DNA from 3 places in the Romboutsia sp. genome. Region 3 is predicted to be linked to each of the others. Evidence: a T-box and tRNA genes for the amino acid it is inferred to sense, from the RefSeq annotation. Region 3 holds a T-box; the other regions hold tRNA genes.
What was found. A T-box is a leader RNA that pairs with one kind of tRNA and senses whether it is charged. The one in region 3 lies ahead of leuS (leucine--tRNA ligase), so its partner is inferred to be a tRNA-Leu.

Region 1: it has a tRNA-Leu gene. The T-box ahead of leuS (leucine--tRNA ligase) is inferred to sense a tRNA for this amino acid. The anticodon was not compared.
Region 2: it has a tRNA-Leu gene. The T-box ahead of leuS (leucine--tRNA ligase) is inferred to sense a tRNA for this amino acid. The anticodon was not compared.

What each region holds. Positions count from the first base shown of each region.
Region 1 is NZ_JBXKIW010000095.1:1,829-14,159, forward strand. It holds gene AC11VW_RS14965 (Maf family protein) at 1-553, opposite strand, end outside; gene AC11VW_RS14970 (RnfABCDGE type electron transport complex subunit B) at 984-1,955, opposite strand; gene rsxA (electron transport complex subunit RsxA) at 1,973-2,548, opposite strand; gene rsxE (electron transport complex subunit RsxE) at 2,563-3,156, opposite strand; gene AC11VW_RS14985 (RnfABCDGE type electron transport complex subunit G) at 3,168-3,734, opposite strand; gene AC11VW_RS14990 (RnfABCDGE type electron transport complex subunit D) at 3,734-4,714, opposite strand; gene rsxC (electron transport complex subunit RsxC) at 4,736-6,073, opposite strand; gene AC11VW_RS15000 (hypothetical protein) at 6,241-7,200, opposite strand; gene AC11VW_RS15005 (endonuclease/exonuclease/phosphatase family protein) at 7,328-8,014, opposite strand; gene AC11VW_RS15010 (hypothetical protein) at 8,161-8,772, opposite strand; gene AC11VW_RS15015 (heavy-metal-associated domain-containing protein) at 9,108-9,320, opposite strand; tRNA gene AC11VW_RS15020 (tRNA-Leu) at 9,401-9,487, opposite strand; gene AC11VW_RS15025 (ABC transporter substrate-binding protein) at 9,584-11,245, opposite strand; gene AC11VW_RS15030 (lytic transglycosylase domain-containing protein) at 11,245-11,802, opposite strand; gene coaE (dephospho-CoA kinase) at 11,795-12,331, opposite strand, start outside.
Region 2 is NZ_JBXKIW010000095.1:14,266-18,741, reverse strand. It holds partial or broken gene AC11VW_RS15060 (ATP-binding cassette domain-containing protein) at 1-194, shown strand, start outside; gene AC11VW_RS15055 (hypothetical protein) at 285-467, shown strand; gene AC11VW_RS15050 (transmembrane-type terpene cyclase) at 867-1,532, shown strand; tRNA gene AC11VW_RS15045 (tRNA-Leu) at 1,617-1,702, opposite strand; gene polA (DNA polymerase I) at 1,860-4,476, shown strand, end outside.
Region 3 is NZ_JBXKIW010000077.1:405-6,461, forward strand. It holds gene AC11VW_RS12525 (ribonuclease Z) at 1-695, opposite strand, end outside; gene recX (recombination regulator RecX) at 947-1,585, opposite strand; gene nadD (nicotinate-nucleotide adenylyltransferase) at 1,705-2,394, shown strand; gene yqeK (bis(5'-nucleosyl)-tetraphosphatase (symmetrical) YqeK) at 2,395-2,967, shown strand; gene rsfS (ribosome silencing factor) at 3,068-3,418, shown strand; T-box leader at 3,462-3,647, shown strand; partial or broken gene leuS (leucine--tRNA ligase) at 3,713-6,057, shown strand, end outside.

The DNA of each region.
Region 1 (12,331 bases), on a different contig from region 3:
GTTTTTTTAATAAATCACTTAGTCTTGATATAGGCAGTCCTACTATATTGAAGTAATCACCTTGTATTTCTTCAACTAATATAGCTCCATATCCCTGTATTCCATATGCTCCTGCCTTATCTAACGATTCATTAGTTTGTATATAATCTTTTATGTCCTCTTCAGATAAATCTTTGAATTTAACATTACTAACTACATAATCTATTACTTTTTTATTTACATTTAAATTTACTAAGCTAATACCAGTTATAACTTGATGTGTTTTTCCTGATAATTTCTTAATCATCGAAGTAGCATCCTCTTTGTCTTTTGGTTTACCTAGAATAATGTTGTCTAAAACAACAATAGTATCTGCTCCTATAACCAAATCATTTTCATTTTTAGATGCTATATCCATGCACTTTTCAAATGCAAGTCTCATTACCACTTGATATGGCAATTCCTGGTCTAATATAACCTCATCTATTGTGCTTTTTACTACATCAAATTTAACATTTGCATTTTCTAAAATTTCTTTTCTTCTAGGAGATGCTGATGCTAAGATTATATTCATTCTTTCACCTCATCTGGTCCTTAGAATTTGTACTTATTTAGTCTATCATTATATTGTATAAAATTCAACACAAATGTCGAATGATTTTATTACACTATTGTTATATCTCTATATTTATAGTTGTTAAATATCATTTCGATTTTTATGATATATATGTTCTAATTAAGTTTTCGCACTTTCACTATATCGCGACTTTGAAAATTGAACACTTTGGTTTCATTCAATTAATTTAGTCAATGTAAATTAGTTATTAAAATATATATAGTTTTGAATATCTTATTTACTTACCTTAGTACAAATTTTTAAATATAAAATCAACTTTAATTTTCGGCATATTTTTATTCTATATATTGATTAATTTGATACTTACTATTAATTATTTCAAAATAAAATAAAAGGTATGGAAACCCATACCTTTATCTTATCCATATTATATAGTTTTAATAGCCTTTTTAGGACATTTTTGCAAACATAAATGACATCCTACACATTTATTTAAATCTATTTTATGTTTTTCTTTCAATTCACCTTCTATAGCTTCAAACTTACATTGTTTTTTGCAAATTGTACATCCTATACACATTTCTTCATCTATAGTAACTTTTTTTCTATTATCTAAGTTACCTTTTATAACTTTTGTTGGACACTTTTCAACACACGCCATACATTCTACACACTTGTCATAATTTATTCTCGCTATTTTATTTTCAAATTCTATAGCTTCAAATTGACAAGCCTTAGCGCATAATCCACAGCCGATGCATCCTACACTACATTTTTCTTTTACTGTTTTGCCAAAGTCTTTACTGTTACACTCTACAACTACCTCTTGCTTAGCTGGTTTTTGAGATATTATTCCCTTTGGACAAACTTCTATACATTTTCCACACATTACACACTTTTCTTCATCTATTATAGCTAATCCATCAATTATAGAAATAGCTCCAAACTTACAATAATCTTTACAAGTTCCTAGACCCAAACATCCATATTTACAAGATTTAGCCCCTGAATTTAAAGTATTTGCTGATCTACAATCATGTATTCCTTCATACTCATATTTATTTTTAGCGCTTAAACAATTTCCTTTACATATTATTTTAGCTACTTTTTTTTCGCCTTCTTCTGCTCTAATCCCCATTACTTCACCTATTTGGTCTGCACAATCTGATCCTCCAACTGGACATGCATTTATAGGAGCATTTCCTTCTACTATAGCATTTGCAAGACCACCACATCCTGGGAATCCGCATCCACCACAGTTTGCACCTGGAAGTACTTGAAGTATTTTTTCTACTCTCTCATCTACTTCCACTGCAAATTTCTTAGATGCATATGCAAGAACTGCACCAAATATAAACCCTAAAGCTCCTAAAACTAAAACTGAATTAAGTATAGACATTATTTTCACCCCCTATTTTATAGTTTTATAAGTCCAGCAAATCCTAAGAATGCTATTGACATTAAACTTGCTGATATAAGCGTTATAGGGAATCCTTTGAAAGCTTCTGGTATATCCGCTAATTCTAATCTTTCTCTTATCCCTGCAAATAATACTATCGCTAACGTAAATCCTATACCTGCTCCAAATCCATTAACTAGCGTTTCTAATAAATTATATCCATTATTTACATTAACTAGTGCTATTCCTAGTACAGCACAGTTTGTAGTTATAAGAGGTAAGAAAACTCCTAGCGCTTGATATAAAGATGGACTCATTTTTTGTATTACCATTTCAACGAACTGAACTATAGATGCTATAACTAATATAAATGCTATAGTTTGTAAAAATTCATTCCCCGTTGCAACTAATAGCTTTTGTATAAAGTACGTAATTACAGAAGCTAATGTTAAAACAAATGTAACTGCTACTCCCATACCTACAGCTGTATCAACCTTTTTAGAAACTCCTAAAAAGGGACATATCCCTAAGAATTGAGATGTTATAACGTTGTTAACAAGAACAACACTTAAAAATAAAAGTACTAAATTCAATTACTTCACCCTCCTTATGCTTTCTTACTTGTTAACTTATTAAATCCTGCTAAAAGAAATCCTAATGTTAAAAACGCGCCTGGAGGTAATATAAATAATAACATTGGCTCAAATGATGATCCAAATAAACTTAATCCAAATAAACTACCATTTCCAAGTAATTCTCTTATTGCACCTAATATTGTAAGTGCCATACTAAATCCAAGCCCCATACCTAAACCATCTACTGCCGATTCTACTGGACTATTTTTAGATGCAAAACTTTCAGCACGTGCTAATATTATGCAGTTAACAACTATTAACGGTATGAACAATCCAAGAGCCGCATCAAGCGATGGTAGGTACGCTTTTAAAAGCATTCCTACTATAGTAACAAATGTAGCTATAACAACTACAAATGCAGGTATTCTTATTTTATCTGGTATTATTTTTCTCAATAACGATATAGCTACGTTAGAACAAAGTAAAACTGCCGTAGTTGAAAGACCCATTCCAAGACCATTAACCGCTGAAGTTGTAACAGCTAAAGTCGGGCACATCCCTATAATCTGTACGAATGTTGGATTTTCATCTATTAGCCCATTTTTAAATATTTTAGCTAATTTCATAATCTACCCTCCTATTTACTAAGGTTACTATTAAATACTTCTATTGCTGCGTTTACTCCTTTGGTAACAGCTGCTGATGTAATAGTTGCCCCTGATATTGCTTCTATTTGATCTTCTCCTGATGCTTTTCCTTTAATTACTTTAAGTTCTTTAGTTGGTTTTTGATTAAACTGATCCTTGAATTTAGGTTCTGCTGCTTTAGTTCCAAGCCCCGGAGTTTCAGTCATACTTCCTATGTTAATTCCTGTTATAACCCCATCCTTTGATACACCTACTATAAGTTCTATTTTACCTCCATATCCTTTTGGAAGTGTTTTCATAGTATATCCTACTAATTCTGGTCCATTTGTACCTTCATAAACTTCAGCTACTAAACCATCCATTCCTTCTAAATCAATATTTTCAAGTTGTTTAAATTCTTTCGCTTCTGGCAATACAACTTGTCTTGATTCATTATTAGCTTGTATATTTCTTTCTTTTATTATGGGAGCTGTTATTTGATTTGTAAGCCCTAGTGCTAAGGCTGCTACTGCACATATAGCAAATAAAACCGCACCTAATTTTGCCATATTCTTCATTACTTAGCCACCTCCCCAAAGACTCTATTTTTCACATATTTATCTATAAGTGGCGTCATAACATTAACTAATAAGATTGAGTATGATACTCCTTCTGGATATCCTCCATATAATCTTATAACTGTTGCTATTATCCCTGCTAATATTGCATATATAATTTGACCTTTTGTAGTCATAGGAGATGTTGTATAATCAGTTAACATAAAGAATGCTCCTATCATAAGCCCTCCTGCTACTAATTGATATATAGCAAAATTAAAGTTAAATCCACCAAGTATAAATGATAATATAAACACTGTACCTATATAAAATACTGGTATTACATAGTTAATTATCCCTTTATACATTAGATAAAGTCCACCAATTAAAATTAATATAGCTGATGTTTCACCTATGCATCCTCCAATATTCCCTATCATCATATCTGTAAGACTTATTCCGTTACTAGCAAGACCCGATATACCTTCTACTCCATTCTTTAAAAAACTTAATGGAGTTGCTGTTGTATATGCATCTATATTTCCAGAACTTACCCAGTTAACTCCAGTTTTAGTCCAAGCTGTCATTGCAACTGGGAAAGATGCTAATAAAAATGCTCTTGCTGCAAGAGCTGGGTTAACAAAATTATTACCAATTCCTCCAAAAACCATTTTCACTACTATTATCGCAAACACTGAACCCAGTATACACATCCACCATGGAAGTGATGCTGGAACATTGAATGCTAATAGTAATCCAGTTACTACTGCCGAAAAATCACCTATTGTACTTTCTTGTTTTGTTATTTTTTGATATAAAAATTCAGAACCTACTGCCCCAAGTATACAAAAGAATATTACATTTAATGCGCTTAATCTAAAAAAGTACAATGCTCCTAATGTAGCCGGAAGAAGCGCTATTATAACTTGCTTCATTATATAAGATGTATCTTCATTACTTCTCACATGAGGAGAAGATGATGCTATCAATTTACTACCCATTCTTATCCCTCCTAACTCTCCTTATTTATTAGCTGATTGTTTTCTTTTATTTGCTATTATTTCTCTTTTTGAATTTCTAATTGATTGAAGTAATGGTCTTCTTGCTGGACATACAAATGAGCAAGACCCACACTCTATACAGTCTAATGCCCTATGATTTTCGGCACTTTCAAAGTCATTTTTTAAAGAATATGCACTTATATACAATGGTTGTAAAAATGCAGGACATACACTTAAACACTTACCACATCTTAAACAATTTTGTGGTTTTGGAGTACGAGACTCTTCTTCATCTAAGCACAATATGCCTGATGTACCTTTATTAGTAGGTATGTCTATTGTATACTGTGCTATTCCCATCATAGGCCCACCCATTATAACTTTACCAACTTTTTTATCCTCTTTGAACCCGCCACACTGTTCTATAATTTCAGATACTAGAGTTCCTACTTTTGTTATTAAATTTTTAGGCTCTTTTATACAACTACCTGTTACAGTAGTAATTCTTTCAACTAATGGCATCCCTGTTTTTATAGTCTTTGCTACTTGAGCAGCTGTTCCAACATTGTTTACTACTGCACCTGCATCCATAGGTAGTCCACCTGATGGTACCTCTTTACCTGTACATGCATAGATAAGCTGTTTTTCTGCACCTTGTGGATACTTAATTTCAAGACTCACTACTTCTATATCAGGATAAGTTTCAGCTGCTTTTTTTATTGCTTCTAGTGCATCTGGCTTGTTAACTTCTATACCTATATATCCTTTAGATACATCTAATGCTTTCATGAAGACTTTTAATCCAAATACAACATCTTCTGGATTTTCAAGCATTAATCTATGGTCAGCTGTTAAATAGGGTTCACACTCTGCACCATTTAATATAACGACATCTATTTTTTTATCTGGTGGTGGTGATAACTTTACATGCGTTGGGAATGTCGCTCCTCCCATACCAACTATTCCTGCTTCTTTTATTATCCCGACTATATCTTCTTTGCTCAAACTCTCTAATTCGCCTTTTGGCTTAACACTTTCGTGTTTTTCTTCTAAGAAATCGTTTTCTATTGAAATACATACCCCCGTTCCTCCAGGAACTTCATATTCTTTTATTGCTATTACTTTCCCTGATACTGATGAATGTACATTACAAGAAACAAATCCTTGTTGTTCACCTATTTTTTGTCCTACTTTAACCAAATCACCTACTTCAACAATCGGCTTTGATGGCGCTCCAATATGTTGTTGAATAGGTATATATACTACCTTAGGACTTTCTGCTTTTTCAATAGATTTTTGATTAGAATACTCCTTTCTATACTGAGGATGTATACCTCCCTTAAAGGTTAAGAGTTTCATTTTTTTACCCCTTTCTATATAAATTCAAACCACTTACTTACACTTTAATATAAGTATACTATATTTACTTTAAAAACTTAACAATTGTTAAAAAAATATCTGAATTTAACGTATTTTTATACTTTTCAGTTTTTTAAATAAAAAAAGGTTGTTATAAAACAACCTTTTTATGCTCCCCCTATAGAATTGATAAATGAAAAATATCCTTGCATTGAAGATAAATATAAACTTTCACTCATATTATAATTTTTCTCATTTGCAGATTTTGATGCCATATCAATTTTTTCATTTACATCTTTTGTGTACTTTATTAAATTATTTTTAAACACATTCATCTTAGAATAATCAATTTTCTCAGCTTCTTTTTGTATATCTGATATTATTTGTTTTCTATTTGTTAAAAGAGTATTATATTCTTTTAAGTCTATATTTTCTTTATTTTTAGACCAAAATTTAGATTCTTCTTCAAAGTTTTTTATTAAGTTATTTAATTCATCCGATATATTTGCTATATAAGAATATTTACTAGTATATTCTAATGATAATACAGGAGCTTCCATTTGTGATATAAATGCATCTGGAAATACAGTTTTTATTTGTTCTATATGAGTTCTAGTCACATCTTTATTAAAAGATGCATAGGTTTGAACTTTTCTAGCTCCATCTATTTCTATCACTGAAGAAGGTATTTTATTTTCTACTAATTGTGCTTCTATCTTATCCATATCTTTATCGTCTTTAACGGAAGCTACCTGAATAGTATAAATATTCCATCCATCTGTTTTTGCTACTTTAACAACTTCATTACTCTCTTCATTTATAACTTTATCTTCAACTTCTTTTTCCACTTTTTCAGATTTTTTTTTCTCTTCTGCATCTTCATTTATTTCCTCTTTTTGTAATCCATAATCCTCATAACTTAAAAATTTATCTTTTTTCGGAAAAAAATTGTCCAATTTTAAAGATAATATTTTTTCAGATAAACTTCCTATAATATTACTATCTTTAACTTTTATATATCCATATCCACCGATCAAACATAAGCTTGCTATAATTGAAATTATTTTTATTATATTTGTCTTACGTCTTTTATTAAATCCCCTGTAAATTGTCTTTCTCTTATTCATTAGTTTGTCCCCCCTAAAAGTATTATTAATAATATATATTTTTATAATTATTAATTTATGATTATTTATCATATTTTTTTAAAATAAAAAAACTACACCTATTATATTTAATATCTTAAGCATAGCCTTATATTTTTATCTTCGCTATTATTGGATAATGATCAGACATATTTTTTATTAAAACTTCATAATCTAAAATTTCTATTTTAGGTGATACAAGTATATAATCTATTCTATCTAGCCCAGTAGCAAAAGTTAATATATTTGCTTTATCTAATTCCTTTGCTACATCTTTTAATATTTTCTCATCTAAAGACATACTACCTTGGTTAAAATCTCCAACTACTATATATGGATCATTACCTAACTTATTTATAAAATCTACCAGTTGATTAAGTTGCATTTCTCTTTCTTCTTCTCCAAGACCCAAATGTACATTTATGATATTTAATTTTCTACCTTTGACACTAACTACCGTATGTAACATACCTCTTTGCTCTCTTTCACTAGTTAAATAAATATGATTTTCACTTTTTATAGGGTATTTTGAATATGTTACTAGTCCATAGTTTAGTCCTAAACCTACCACATTAGCAGCAAAATGGGAGTGCATTTTTAGTTCGTCTTTGAAACTGCTTACCTGAAAACCTGCATTAGCAGATTCATTAACTTCTTGAAGACATATTACATCTGCATTTGAAATTCTTAAGAAATCAATTATGTCAAAGAGAGTAGGAAACATGTCTTTATTTAATCCACTATGAATATTATAACTAACAATCTTTATTTCTTTTTTAGGTGGAAAACAACTCATTTCAAAAACAAAGCTTGTGATAATTAATAAGATTATTAAACATAATTTTTTTATGCGTATACGTCATCAACTCCTCATTTGATTTCTTTTATATTATATGCTATTTTCAAAATTAAAGACGCTTTATAAGCGCCTTCAATTCTACATTATTCTATTTGTTTTTTAGAAATTTTCTCCTTCATAATATAATTTATTACTTTTCTTCTTATATCTTCTGCTCCATCTTCATCTGTTATCTTTATATCTAGTAATTTTGCTATAGATCTCATATCATTTCTTGCTTTTGATTTATAACTTTCTATTAAATCTGATTTTATTTTTTCTGGTTCTAGTATATACTCATTTTCTCCTCTTTTATATGAAAAATACTTTTTAGAATATTCATTTCTATTGGAATATATATGAGTAGACACTTTTCTTAGCATTTGATTGTATGAGTTTTTCATATTTACATTTATACCTAAATATCTTGCAAACTTTACTAATTCATTTTTAGATTTAAATATTTCCTCAGATTTTATAGTTTTTGCAACTGAAGAAATACTTTCTTGATATGCACCCTTTTTTAAAACCCTCAAATAGTTTTTATTTACGCCTATACCCTGAGTTACTTTTTTAATATTTTCACTTATTATTTTATCAACATTTCCCTCAAAGTACTTCTGTACTCCTTTTTTGGATACATTACTATCAAGTTCTTTTTGGGCCATATCAAGTATCATTCTTCTTAAATTTTCTTTATATCCTCTTTCATCCATGATACTCCCCCCTTACTTATTTATATTATATTCAAACTTTAAAAAAAATGTGAGTTACCTCCTTGGCCAAATTTCATAATATAATTATATATACGCCGAATATACTTTTCCTATTTAAAACTATATTTCTTTTCGATATATATGATTTATTATTAGTTGTATATTTATGCGTATATATAATTTGAGTATGGACATACTATTAAAGTAAAATCAAACATACTCAATCTCCCCCATTTTAGACTTCTATTATTTTCCCCCAATAGAAGTCTTTTTTTATACCCTTAAATAATTATAAAAATAAGAACTAGCAATTTTGCTAGTTCTTATTTTTATAATTATTCAATTCCTTTTAATTCAAATCCTAACTCTTCTATTACTAAACTTAGTTCCTCTTTAGTAACCATATCTTCCATTTCAACTATTGCATATTTTCCATCTAAATTAACGTCTATTACTTGTACACCTTTTATATCTTCTGTAAGCGCTGTTTTTAGATGGTTTACACAATGTCCACAGCTCATACCATCTATCAGTAATTTTTTTTGCATATACATATACCTCCTTATATACCCTATGCAGGTATTATAACATATTTTAATTAGTAAGTGTATTATGTATTTTTATAATTTGGTGCGGAAAGCGGGACTTGAACCCGCACGAGTATATACTCGCTACCCCCTCAAGATAGTGCGTCTGCCGATTCCGCCATTCCCACATATACTTTATAATATAAAGGATATGCGTTTTAAATTTGCAAGTCAACAATTTTATTAATAAATATTTCAATATATAAATTTAACTTATATTGTATTTATTGTTTATCTTTCATAGTTAAATTTATTATTCCTTCATATATATCAAAATCATTTGGGGCTCTTTCACCTTGTATCCTTCTATTAGTAACTATATAATCATCTCTAATTGCTAAGCTAATAAATATTACATTAGCATTTATATATTTTTGTATTGATTTATATATATCTTCTATCTGTGACTGTGTAGTTGCATTTGATAAAGAGTCCATATAATTACTTAATTTTTCATCACTATACCCTGAATTTTCAATTATATTTCTAGTATCTGGTACAATAGATAGTTCCCATCCAACTAAAGCTAAATCGTAATTTTTAGAATTTATAGCATCTTGTAAATCTTTATCTTCTAACTCTTCAACTGTAGATTTAATACCTATCGCTTTTAGATTTTCACCTATTATATTAGCTGATTTAACCCTTTCTGTGTTGTTTTTATTCACAATAATTTTTAAATTTAATTTAGAAATATTCTCTTTATTAATTTCTTTACCTGTTGAACTTTTATCTGTTTTTATATTTAAATTTTTAGATGAATTTAATTGATTATCCTTTTGTTCATTATTAGTAGTATCTCCTGAATTTTGTATCTGTTCACCTTTTATTGGGTTAACTTTATTAAGATATTCCTTTGCTTTGTCTTTATTATAATCTACAAATTTTATATCCTTATTGTAATACTTCGAATTTGAATTAAGAGGGAAGTTTATCAATTTAGCATCCCCCATATATCCTTCTTCTACTATTTTTTCTCTATTTATAGCATGTGCTATTGATTTTCTAAAATTAACATCTCTTAATAATGGATTATTATAATTAAAAATTAAATTTTCATAATCTCTTCCTTCATATTTTGTAATATTAAATTCTTTTTCATAAAATTTACTTAAATCATTTAATGATACACCTGTTATATCACTATCTAATGCCATAACCATAGAAACTTGAGCTTCTTCATCAGGTACTATTCCTACTTTTATGTCTTTTATAGTATTCGGTAGTTTATCATAGTAATCTTCATTTCTAGTCAATATCATTCCATCTCGTTCTTCATATTTTTCTATTTTATAAGGACCGCTTCCTATTAAATTTTTCTTATAATCATTTATATCTTTACCTGCTACTGAGCCTAGTTTAGATTGCGGTACTATAGGAAATATTAATGTATCTACTGAGAAAGCATATTTTTCTTTAAAGTTAATTGTAAATTCACTATTGTTTGCTATAGATACAGATGATATATTTTGTGCTAATACATTATATGGGCTATCTATGTTTTTTTGTATTAAATCTACACTAAATTTCACATCTTTAGATGTTACTATAGATCCATCATGCCATTTTGCATTTTTTAGTTTAATATCTATACTCATACCATCTTGAGATATACCATACTCTTGAACTAGTTGTGGTACTACATTATAATTTTCATCTATTGTGAATAAACCATCATAAATCATATTTGTTATATATCCTACAGATTTGTCTTTATTTAATATTGGATTTATTGTCGTTGGTTTCACCATAGTTAAATTTATATATTCTGAATTTATGCTACTTTTATCTGTATCTTTGTTTTGTCCACTTTCTATTTTATCACTACATCCAATTACCATAATCGATATTGCTAATATTATGGATAAAATCTTTAATCTTTTCATTAGTTTGTTCCTTTCTTGCTATATATCTTATTGTAATTTTCATAATTCTTTTTTACTTTTTCTACATAATTTGAAGTTTCTTTAAATGGTATAGTATGTAATATTTTTCCATAATCAGTATACTTATTATCATCTAACCATTTATTAACATTTCCTGAACCTCCATTATATGCCGCTATAACTAAATCTAATCTTCCAAACTCTTTATAGAGTTTATTTAAATACCAACACCCAATTTTTATATTTATTTCCGGATTTAAAATATCTATTTCGTCTAATTCTAACTCTTCTATTGCCCAGTCTCTAGTTATATCACTTATCTGCATTAATCCCTTAGCACCTTTGTAAGATATTGCATCTTTTTTAAACTTACTTTCTGCTTTTATAACACTATATACTAAATTTTCGTCTACATTAAACTCTTCGGAATATTTTTCTACATAGTAAGAATATTTTTTAGGATAAATTAATTTATGTATTGTCTTTTTTTCAATTAAAACCGCTACAAATAAAATTATTAAAATGGATAGAATTATTAATATCTTTTTCTTATTCACACCAATTCTCCTTCATATAAATCATAAAATACTTAGCTTTTATCTTTAATTCTTCAAAAGTTCCCGAATTATTTATTACATAATCTGCATATTTGTTTTTTTCTTCCTGGCTCATTTGAGAATTTATTCTACTTGTAGCTTCTTCTTTTGTACAATTATCTCTATCTTGTATCCTTTTTATCTGTATATCTTTATCACAAGTTACAACTATTAACTTATCTATTATTTCTAAGTATCCACCTTCTATTAATAGTGCTGCATCTATAACTACAATTTTTTTATTACTATTTTTAACCTCTTCTATATTATGTAATATTTTACTTTTAATTTTAGGGTGAGTTAGATTATTTAATTCTACAAGCTTATTCTCATCATTAAAAACTATTCTTCCCAAGGCTTTTCTATCTAAATTTCCATCACTACTTCTTATACCTTCTCCAAAATGGATAAATACCTCTTGTAAAAGGTTTCTATCTTCAAATATTTGTCTAGCTATTATATCTGCATCAATTATTTGAAAATCACTTTC
Region 2 (4,476 bases), on a different contig from region 3:
CTGAAAGAGAAATACAAGAATCATTAGAAGAATTAAGTAAAGATAGAACAAATTTAATAGTAGCTCATAGATTAACAACAATAAAAAATGCAGATGAGATAATAGTATTAACAGATAAAGGTATAGAAGAAAGAGGCAATCATCAGCAATTAATACAAAAAAGTGGAGTATATAGCACACTTCATAAGAATTAAAAAAGACTTAATATAAAAAATATTATATTTAATATATTTTTGGATAAATTAATCTTAAATACAAAAGTATTTATAGGAGGATTAATTTCAATGGACAATAATAAGAATAGACTAAAAGATAGACCGAAGACTAAAGCAGAAATGAGAAAAATGTATTTTGAACATGGATCAGAGCTAGGAATAGAAGATGGATTACATGTTGGAGCTAGAGATAGTGGAACTAATAAAACTAAGACGGATAAGTTATATCATAAAGTTAAGAAAAAAGATTAAATAGATAATCAATAAAAAAGATGAGTGATTATACAATCACTCATCTTTTTTAGCATTTCAAATAATTATTGGTATCAGATGTGGGACTCGAACCCGCAATGAGATTTTTTTGGATATTTAATTATAAAGGATAGGTATTTAATATGGCAAGACCAACAGTAAGTGCGATGTTTTCAATACAAAAAATGTCTAATGAAGAACGTGAACGTAGAATAAAAATTGAAAAAAGTTGAGAGGTAAATCTGATAAACTAGATAAGCAAAGGAAGGTCTAGTTTATGGTGAACAATCTTCGTAAGAAAACGTGTTATAATTGTGGGAGAATAATAGTATATACAGGCAAATGAGTAATAGACATTAATAAAGAGGTAAATGAATACCCTTAATAGGGGGGGATTTTTTGAATATAGAACTTTACCTTAAAATACTATGTGGTGTTTTTTGGATTATAACTTATATGTTAATAATAGCTAAAAGTTTTAAAGATAAAACATATGGTATGCCATTTTTTGCTATTTATCTTAATTTAGCTTGGGAATTTACCTTTTGTTTTATATATCCACCTGAAAACTTTTTAGTAGCTCGTATTATATTTTTAATATGGTTAATTCTTGATTTGGTCATATTATGTATTTTTTTCAAATATGGATATAAGGAATTTAAATATAAAGATCTTATAGGCAAAAAATTCTTTTATACTTTATCTATAATATCTATAATATTTTCTACTATTTTCATGATATTATCAGTAAATGATTTTGCTTCATTATATCAAAATAGTATAGAACAAGCTTCTGGATTTATTGCCAATTTACAAAATCTACTTATGTCAATATTATTTGTATCAATGCTTTTGTATAGAGGTAACACTAAAGGCCAGTCTGTACTTATAGGTATATTCAAATGGGTTGGGACTTTAACTATTGCTATATTAAAGTTTAGTAAAGCTCTACCATCAACTACTACAGAACTTTTTATAATTGCATTAATTCAAATATTTGACATATTGTATATATACTTAATGTATAAAACTTTAAAAAATCCTTGTAAAATAATAAAATCCTAGGTAACTTCTAGGATTTTTATTTATCTTTTTTTGCAAAATAAAAGAGTTCCAATCAAAATGATTAGAACTCTTGCAAATACTCATTGGTGCCGGATGCGGGACTCGAACCCGCACGGTATTGCTACCAACGGATTTTGAGTCCGTCGCGTCTGCCATTCCACCAATCCGGCAAAAAAATTAACATATATACATTATACCAAATTAATTAAATATTTGCAATATATTTAGTATTAATATACTTTTAATATTGTGGTAATATTAAATAATAGAATATTGGTATATAATAACTATAAATAAAAAAATAGAGAAGTAGTAGGAGTGATGAATTTGGACAAAAGATTAATTATAATAGATGGAAACTCAATAATAAATAGAGCATTTTATGCATTGCCAGAGATGAACAATAAAGGAGGGTTAAAGACAAATGCCATTTATGGATTCACAACAATGTTATTTAAAATTATAGATACATATAAGCCTACTCATATAAGTGTTGCTTTTGATAGAAAAGCGCCTACCTTTAGACATTTAGAATTTGAAGAGTATAAAGCAGGAAGAAAGAAAATGCCTGATGAGTTAAGAGTTCAATTTGACCCATTAAAAGAATTACTAGATAAGTTTAATATAAATAGATTAGAAATTGATGGATACGAAGCTGATGATATAATAGGAACAGTTTCTAAATTGGGAGAAGAAAATGGATACAAAGTATACATAGTAACTGGAGATAAAGATGCCATCCAACTTGCATCACACAAAACAACTACTTTAATAACTAAAAAAGGTATCGTAGAAGTAGAAGAATATGATTTTGATTCAGTAATGGAAAGATATGAAATGACTCCAACACAGTTTATAGATTTAAAAGGCCTTATGGGAGATAAATCAGATAATATACCAGGGGTACCAGGTATCGGTGAAAAAACAGGTATAAAACTTATAAAAGAATATTCAAATATTGAGGGTATAATTGAGAATATAGAGAATTTAAAAGGAAGTATAAAAAATAAGATAGAAGAAAATAAAGACCTAGCTATAATGAGCAAAAGATTAGCCACGATAATAAGAGATGTTCCAATAGAATTTGATTTAGACAATTTAGAATACGGAGAGTTTAATAAAGAAAGTGTTGTAGAATTTTTTAGATATTTAGGATTTACAAGTTTAATTCCGAGAGTTATTGATTTAGATGGAGGTGAAGAAGTAAAAGAAGAACCAATACAATTAGAGGTACAAAAGCTAGAAAATATAGATAAATTTATAAAAGAAGTAAATGAAAATAATAAAATAATATTAAAGACAGTTAAAAGAGAAGGCAATATTTTAGAAAAAAATATAATGAATATGTTTGTAAGTATAGATGGAACAAATATATATTATTTATCAGAGAGCGAAATAAATAAATTAGAAGTTATACTCTCTAGTAACGAAATTAAAAAATTTGGATATAATCTAAAAGATGATTATATAGCCTTAAGACCATATGGAATAAAGTTAGAAAATATGAATTTTGATATAACTATAGCAGAATACTTGATAGATTCAACTTCATCTACATCTTATGAATGTAGCGCAATAGCAATGAAATATTTAACGAGAAAAGTAAGTTCAGGAGAAGAACTATTAGGCAAGGGTGTAAAAGCTAAAAAATATCAAGATTTAGAATTTGAAGAATTAAGTGAACACATATCTCAAGTAATAAATACTGTATATAATGTATTTCCTATGATGGAAGAACATTTAAATGAAATGAATATGGATGGTCTGTTTTATCATGTAGAGATGCCCCTAGTTGAAGTATTAGGAGAGATGGAATATGAGGGTATAAAAGTAGATAAAGAAAAATTACATGAGCTAGGGACTGAATTTAAAGAAGTAATAAAAAAAGTAGAGCAAGAAATATACGAAATGGCGGGAGAACAATTTAATATAAATTCTCCGAAACAACTAGGAGTAATATTATTTGAAAAATTAGAGTTACCTGTGATTAAAAAGACGAAGACTGGATATTCAACTAATGCAGATGTACTAGAAAAATTAAGGGATAAAAATCCTATAATAGATAAAATTACGGAGTATAGACAAATAGTTAAATTAAATTCGACTTATGTAGAAGGTTTATTAGGAATAATAAACCCAATAAGCAATAAAATACATTCATCATTTAATCAAACGATAACTACAACAGGAAGAATTTCTTCTACAGAGCCTAATCTTCAAAATATACCTATAAAGCTTGAAATGGGAAGAAATATAAGAAAAGTATTTATAGCAGATGAAGGCTTTAAGCTAGTAGATGCAGATTATTCACAAGTAGAACTTAGAGTGTTAGCTCAAATGAGTGAAGATGAAAATATGATAGAAGCATTTAAGCACAATGAAGATATTCATACAAAAACAGCATCTCAAGTATTTAATGTAAATATGGAAGATGTTACAGACGAACTAAGAAGTGCTGCAAAAGCAGTAAACTTTGGGATAGTATATGGTAAAAGTGATTTTGGATTAGCTGATGATCTTAATATATCAGTTAAGCAAGCTAAAGAATATATCGAAAGTTATTTTAATAAATATAATAAAATAAAAGAATACATGGACGAAACTATAGAAAAAGCTACACAAGATGGATATGTAACTACTATTTTTAATAGAAGAAGGTACATACCAGAAATAAAATCAAGTAATTTCATGGAAAGGAATCGTGGGAAAAGATTTGCTATGAACGCACCTATTCAAGGTAGTGCTGCAGATATAATAAAAATAGCAATGGTAAATGTTTATAAAAAGTTAGAAGAAAAAAATTTGAAATCTAAACTTATATTACAAGTGCACGATGAGCTGATTGTTGAAGCAATAGAGGAAGAAGTAGATATAGTGAAAGTAATAGTTAAAGAAGAAATGGAAAATGCAGTTGCTATGGATGTTCATTTAGATGTAGATTTAA
Region 3 (6,057 bases):
TACATAGCCTCGCAAATGAATAAATCACTATCTTTTATAAATTCAGGTATTGAAAATATAGGTCTAGTATCTGTTATGAAACTAACTTTAATACCTTTTCTATCATCTCCTAAAACCATCTCTGGTTTGTATTCAACTCCATCCATTGTAATACTTTTTCCTGATTGAAGTTTTTGCCATAAAATAGTAGGTACGTTATTTAAAGTAGCTTTATCTTTATTAAACTTCGGGCATCTTTTAAAATATAAGCTGTACCCTAAACATTCTGTTGAATGTTCTAGCTCAATAGTTGAAATATCTATATCTTTTAAATGCTCATGGCATAAAGAGAAGGGTCCTTGAGGATTTTCAATAACATGTATATTATATGGTAAGTATTCAACTAATACTCTAACAGCATTCATATGTTCTCTGATTCCGTATGGACCTATTATAGTTAAATCTTCAGTTCTAGAACTATTTGCAATAGTGGATAAAAGTCCAATAAGTCCATTAAAATGATCCCCGTGAAGGTGAGTTATACATATTAAGTCTATATTTTTAAAACCACAATTTTTCATTTTCATAGAAATTTGAGTTCCTTCACCGCAATCTATAAGTATTTTTCTGCCTTTGTAATTTATAAACAAAGAAGATAAAAATCTATTAGGCATTGGCATATTACCACCACATCCAAGTAAAACTAAATCTATCATAAATTTCTCCTTATATTTTAGTAGTTAATATAGTATTTGTATTTTAAAATACATTTATTACTAATTAAGCATTAAAAAACATATTAAAATAAAAAAGAGATTATTATTTAATAATCTCTTTCTTACTTTATGCTGTCTTGTTTATATAGTTGAATAATATTGTATATTCCAATCGCTATACTAATCGCACCTATCATTAGCCTTTTAACTTCACTCAAAATAAATCCTCCTATTTAATAATAATAGATATATTACATATCATACTCATTTGAATTTAAAAGTTTATCTAACACTCTTTTTATAATATCATAACTAAATCCTTTATAAGCAAGGTGTTGTGAAATTTTTTGATATATTTTTCTTTTGTCTTCCTTTTTAACTCTATCGTATCTTTTTTTTGCTAAATACATGGCATTTTCAAATTCAACATCAGTATCTATATCAGAAATAGCCTCATCTATAGACTGTTTATCAATTCCTTTGTTATATAGATTTTGTTTTATTCTATTTTTACCACATCTGTTTAAATTAACATTAGTATTAACTATCTTTTGAGCTAGAATATCATCGTTAATAAAATTATTTTTCTTAAGGAATTTTATAACCATTTCTATCGTGTCATCTTCAAAATCAGAAGATAGTTTTTCTCTTATCTTTTTCTCCGATTGATCAGCTTTAGCTAAAATATTTAATGCCTTATTCTTAGCTTTCATGTACATTTCTTCGTTTAAAATGTGTTTTAAATTTTCTTCTTCTATAGTCATACCCTTTTTTAGATTGAATGTATATACTAACTCTGTAAATATAGCGATGAAAAACTCATCATTTACATAAATATTAACTCTGTCATCATTTTTCTTTTGTGCTTCTATTTTAGTAATTATAGCCATGAAAAATCTCCTTTAAATTGTATATAACTATAAGTATATACTAAAAAACAATTTATAACCTTTAATATTATAAAAATAATGATACAATAATAATATAATTGCTATAAAGGAGACGAAAAATGAGTATTGATAATCTGATTAAGGAAGCAGAGATAAAAAATACTGTTAAACTAGAAAACTTTAAAAAAAATAATGAGGAAATTAAGATAGGCATAATGGGAGGGACTTTTGATCCTATACATTATGCACACTTAGCTACTGCAGAGTTTATTAGAGATAAATATAGATTAGATAAAATTCTTTTTATACCATCAGGAAATCCACCTCATAAACTAAGTAATGTAACTAATAAATATGATAGATATAAAATGGTTACTCTTGCAACTATGAACAATGATGATTTTATAGTTTCAGATTTAGAAATAAAAAAAAATGAAAAAACGTATACAATAGATACATTAAGATATCTTAAACGAGAATATGAAAATATAGATATATATTTTATAACAGGTGCAGATGCTATATGTGATATTGAAACATGGAAAAATGTAAGTGAAAATTTTAAACTAGCAACATTTATAGCAGCTACTAGGCCTGGAATAAGTTTACTAAGAGCACAAGAAAAAATAGAAAAATTAACAAAAAAATACAATGCAAACATCATAAGTGTTTATGTTCCTTCGTTAGATATTTCATCTACTTATATAAGAAATCAATTAAAAGAAAATAAATCAGTAAGATATTTAGTTCCTGAAGATGTTGAAAAGTATATATATAATAATACGTTATATAAAGATGGAGATGAGTAAATGAATTTAGATAGTATTAATAATAAAATGAAAGAAATGTTACCTCAAAGAAGATATAAACATTCTTTAAATGTATGTAATTGCGCTATTAAGCTAAGTGAAATTTATAATTATGATAAAGATAAGGCTTGCTTAGCTGGAATTATACATGATTGTGCGAAGTATTTAAGTACTGAAGAAGTAGAATACTATGTAGATAAGCATAAGATTAAATTAGATTGTTTAGAAAAAGAAAATTTAGCACTATCGCATAGTGTAATAGGTTCTTATATTGCTAAATATGAATTAAAAATAGAAGATGAAGACATAATTAATGCAGTTAAGTATCATACTACAGGTAAAGAAAATATGACTTTATTAGAAAAAATAATTTATATGGCGGATTTAATAGAAGAGGATAGGGATTTTCCAAGTGTAAACTTACTGAGAGAATTAACTTATAACGGTAATTTAGATGAAGCGCTATTAATATCTTTTAATAACACAATAAAATTTGTTATTGAAAACAAACAACTTATACATCCAAGAACGGTAGAAGCTAGAAATTATCTTATGAAACAAAAATCATTATAAGGTAATAATAATATTAAAAAGTAAAATACAATGGTGTATAAAGAAGTATTTATGGTATAATATTTAAATACGTTTAAAAATAGGAAAGGTAGGAAATAATATGACAGTAGAACAAATGACGAAAGTTATATACGATGCAATAGATGATAAATTAGGACAAGATATATCGATAATAAATATAGGAGCGGTTTCTAGTTTATGTGATTATTTTGTTGTAGCTACAGCGTCTTCTACAAGACAAGTAAAAGCTATAGCTGATAATGTAGAAGATGAATTAACAAAGCTTGGGGTAGAGCCAAGAGGAAAAGAAGGATATGATTCTCAAGTTTGGGTACTTCTTGATTATGGTGATGTTATGGTTCATGTATTCAATGAAGAAAATAGAGAATACTACAAATTAGAAAAATTATGGCAAGATGCTCCACATGTGGATGTTGACACTTTAGCATAGAAATGATAATATAAACTATTATAATTAGAAAAATTTAAAATATTAAATAGACTAGAGTAGTAAAAGAATATGTTTTTCCAGAGAGCTAGTGTTGGTGAAAACTAGTAAAATGTATCTTTGAACTTGCTAGGCAATATCTATTTAGCCATAGTTGGCATAAAAACTATCTAAGAGAGTCTAGAAATAGACTAATTAGGGTGGTACCGCGAAGATAATCCTCGTCCCTAAACATTATGTTTAGTGATAGAGGATTTTTTTATATTAAAATAATTAATTATACAGGAGGGAATTTTAATGAATGTTTATAAACCAAATGAAGTTGAAGCTAAATGGCAAAAAACTTGGGTAGAAAATGATCAGTATAAAACAAACACAGAAGATTCATCAAAGCCAAATTACTATACACTAGAAATGTTACCTTATCCATCAGGTAAAATACATATGGGACATGTTAGAAACTATTCTATAGGTGATGTTATAGCTAGATTTAAGAAAATGGAAGGATTTAATGTTCTTCATCCAATGGGGTGGGATTCATTTGGTCTTCCAGCTGAAAATGCGGCTATAAAGCATGGAATACATCCCCACAAGTGGACTATGGAAAATATAGAAGATATGAAAGGTCAGTTAAAATTACTAGGACTTAGCTATGATTGGGATAGAGAAATAGCAACGTCTACACCAGAATACTACAAGTTTACTCAAGAAATATTCCTGAAGTTCTTAGAACATGGATTAGCATATAAGAAAAAATCTTTTGTTAACTGGTGTCCTTCTTGTGAAACAGTTCTTGCTAATGAACAAGTTGTACAAGGTGAATGTGAAAGATGTGATGCTATAGTTGTTAAGAAAGACTTAGAACAATGGTATTTCAAAACAACTCATTTTGCAGAAGAATTACTTCAAGATTTAGATACTTTAGATGGATGGCCAGATAAAGTTAAGACAATGCAAAGAAACTGGATAGGAAAAAGTACTGGAGCAGAAATAACTTTTGATATAGATGGAAGCGATAAAACTGTAACTGTATTTACAACTAGACCAGATACAGTTTATGGAGTCTCTTATATGGTTCTTGCTCCAGAGCATGAATTAGTTAAAGAATTAGTTGCAGGTACAGAGTATGAAGAAGCAGTAGATACTTTCGTAGCTAAAATGCACACTATGACTGAAATAGAAAGAACTTCAAGTGACTTAGAAAAAGAAGGTATGTTTATAGGTAAGTATGTTATAAATCCATTAAACGGAAAGAAAGTGCAATTATGGATAGCAAACTATGTACTTGCAGACTATGGAACAGGTGCAGTTATGGCAGTACCAGCACATGATGAAAGAGATTCTGAATTTGCAGCTAAGTACAACTTAGAAGTAGTTGAAGTTATAAATGAAGAAAATATAATGATAAACTCAGGTGATTTTGATGGTATGGATGCATCAAAAGCTTTCGATGCCATAATAGAAAAAATAGAGGAAATGGGAAGAGGAAAGAAAACAGTTAACTATAGATTAAGAGACTGGTTACTTCTAGACAAAGATATTGGGGATGTCCAATACCTGTAGTATATTGTGAAGAGTGTGGATTAGTTCCTGAAAAGAAAGAAAATTTACCAATATTATTACCAACTGATATAGAATTTACAGGTAAAGGTGAATCACCACTTACAACTTCTAAAGAATTCATGAATGCTACTTGTCCTTGTTGTGGAAAACCAGCAAGAAGAGAAGTTGATACAATGGATACTTTTGTAGATTCTTCTTGGTACTTCTTAAGATATATAGATTCTAAAAATACTGAAGAACCATTTGGTAAAGAAGTAGTTAATAACTGGATGCCAGTTGATCAATATATAGGTGGAGTAGAACATGCTATAATGCACTTACTTTACGCAAGATTCTTTGTTAAAGCATTCAATGAAATGGGAATGTTAGACTTTAAAGAACCATTTAAAAATTTATTAACGCAAGGTATGGTTTTAAAAGATGGGGCTAAGATGAGTAAATCTAAAGGAAATGTTGTGTCTCCATTAGAAATAATAGATGAATATGGAGCAGACACTGCTAGATTATTCGTATTATTTGCAGCACCACCAGAAAGAGATTTAGAATGGTCTGAACAAGGTGTTGAAGGATGCTTCAGATTCTTAAATAGAGTTTACAGATTAGTGGATGAATTAGTAGATTTAACTAAGTGTGATTCTTCTATGGGTGAATTAACTAAAGAAGATAAAGCTATGAGATATACTATAAATGCTACTCTAAAGAAAGTAACAGAAGACTTAAATGAGAAATTTGGATTCAATACGGCTATATCTGCTTTAATGGAATTAATAAATGAAATGTACAAATATAAAGAGTTAGATAACAGAAATGAAGTGGTTATAAAAGAAGGTATAGAGACTATAGTAACTATACTTGCACCTTTTGCACCTCATATAGGGGAAGAATTATGGACTATGATAGGTAAAGAAGGAAGTATATTTAATATATCTTGGCCAAAACATGATGAGACTGCGTTAGTTAAAGATGAAGTTGAAATAGTAGTTCAAGTAAATGGTAAGGTTAGAGGTAAGTTAAGTGTTGCTGCTAATATTTCAAGAGAAGAGATGGAAAAAGTAGCGATGGAAGATGAAAAGATAAAA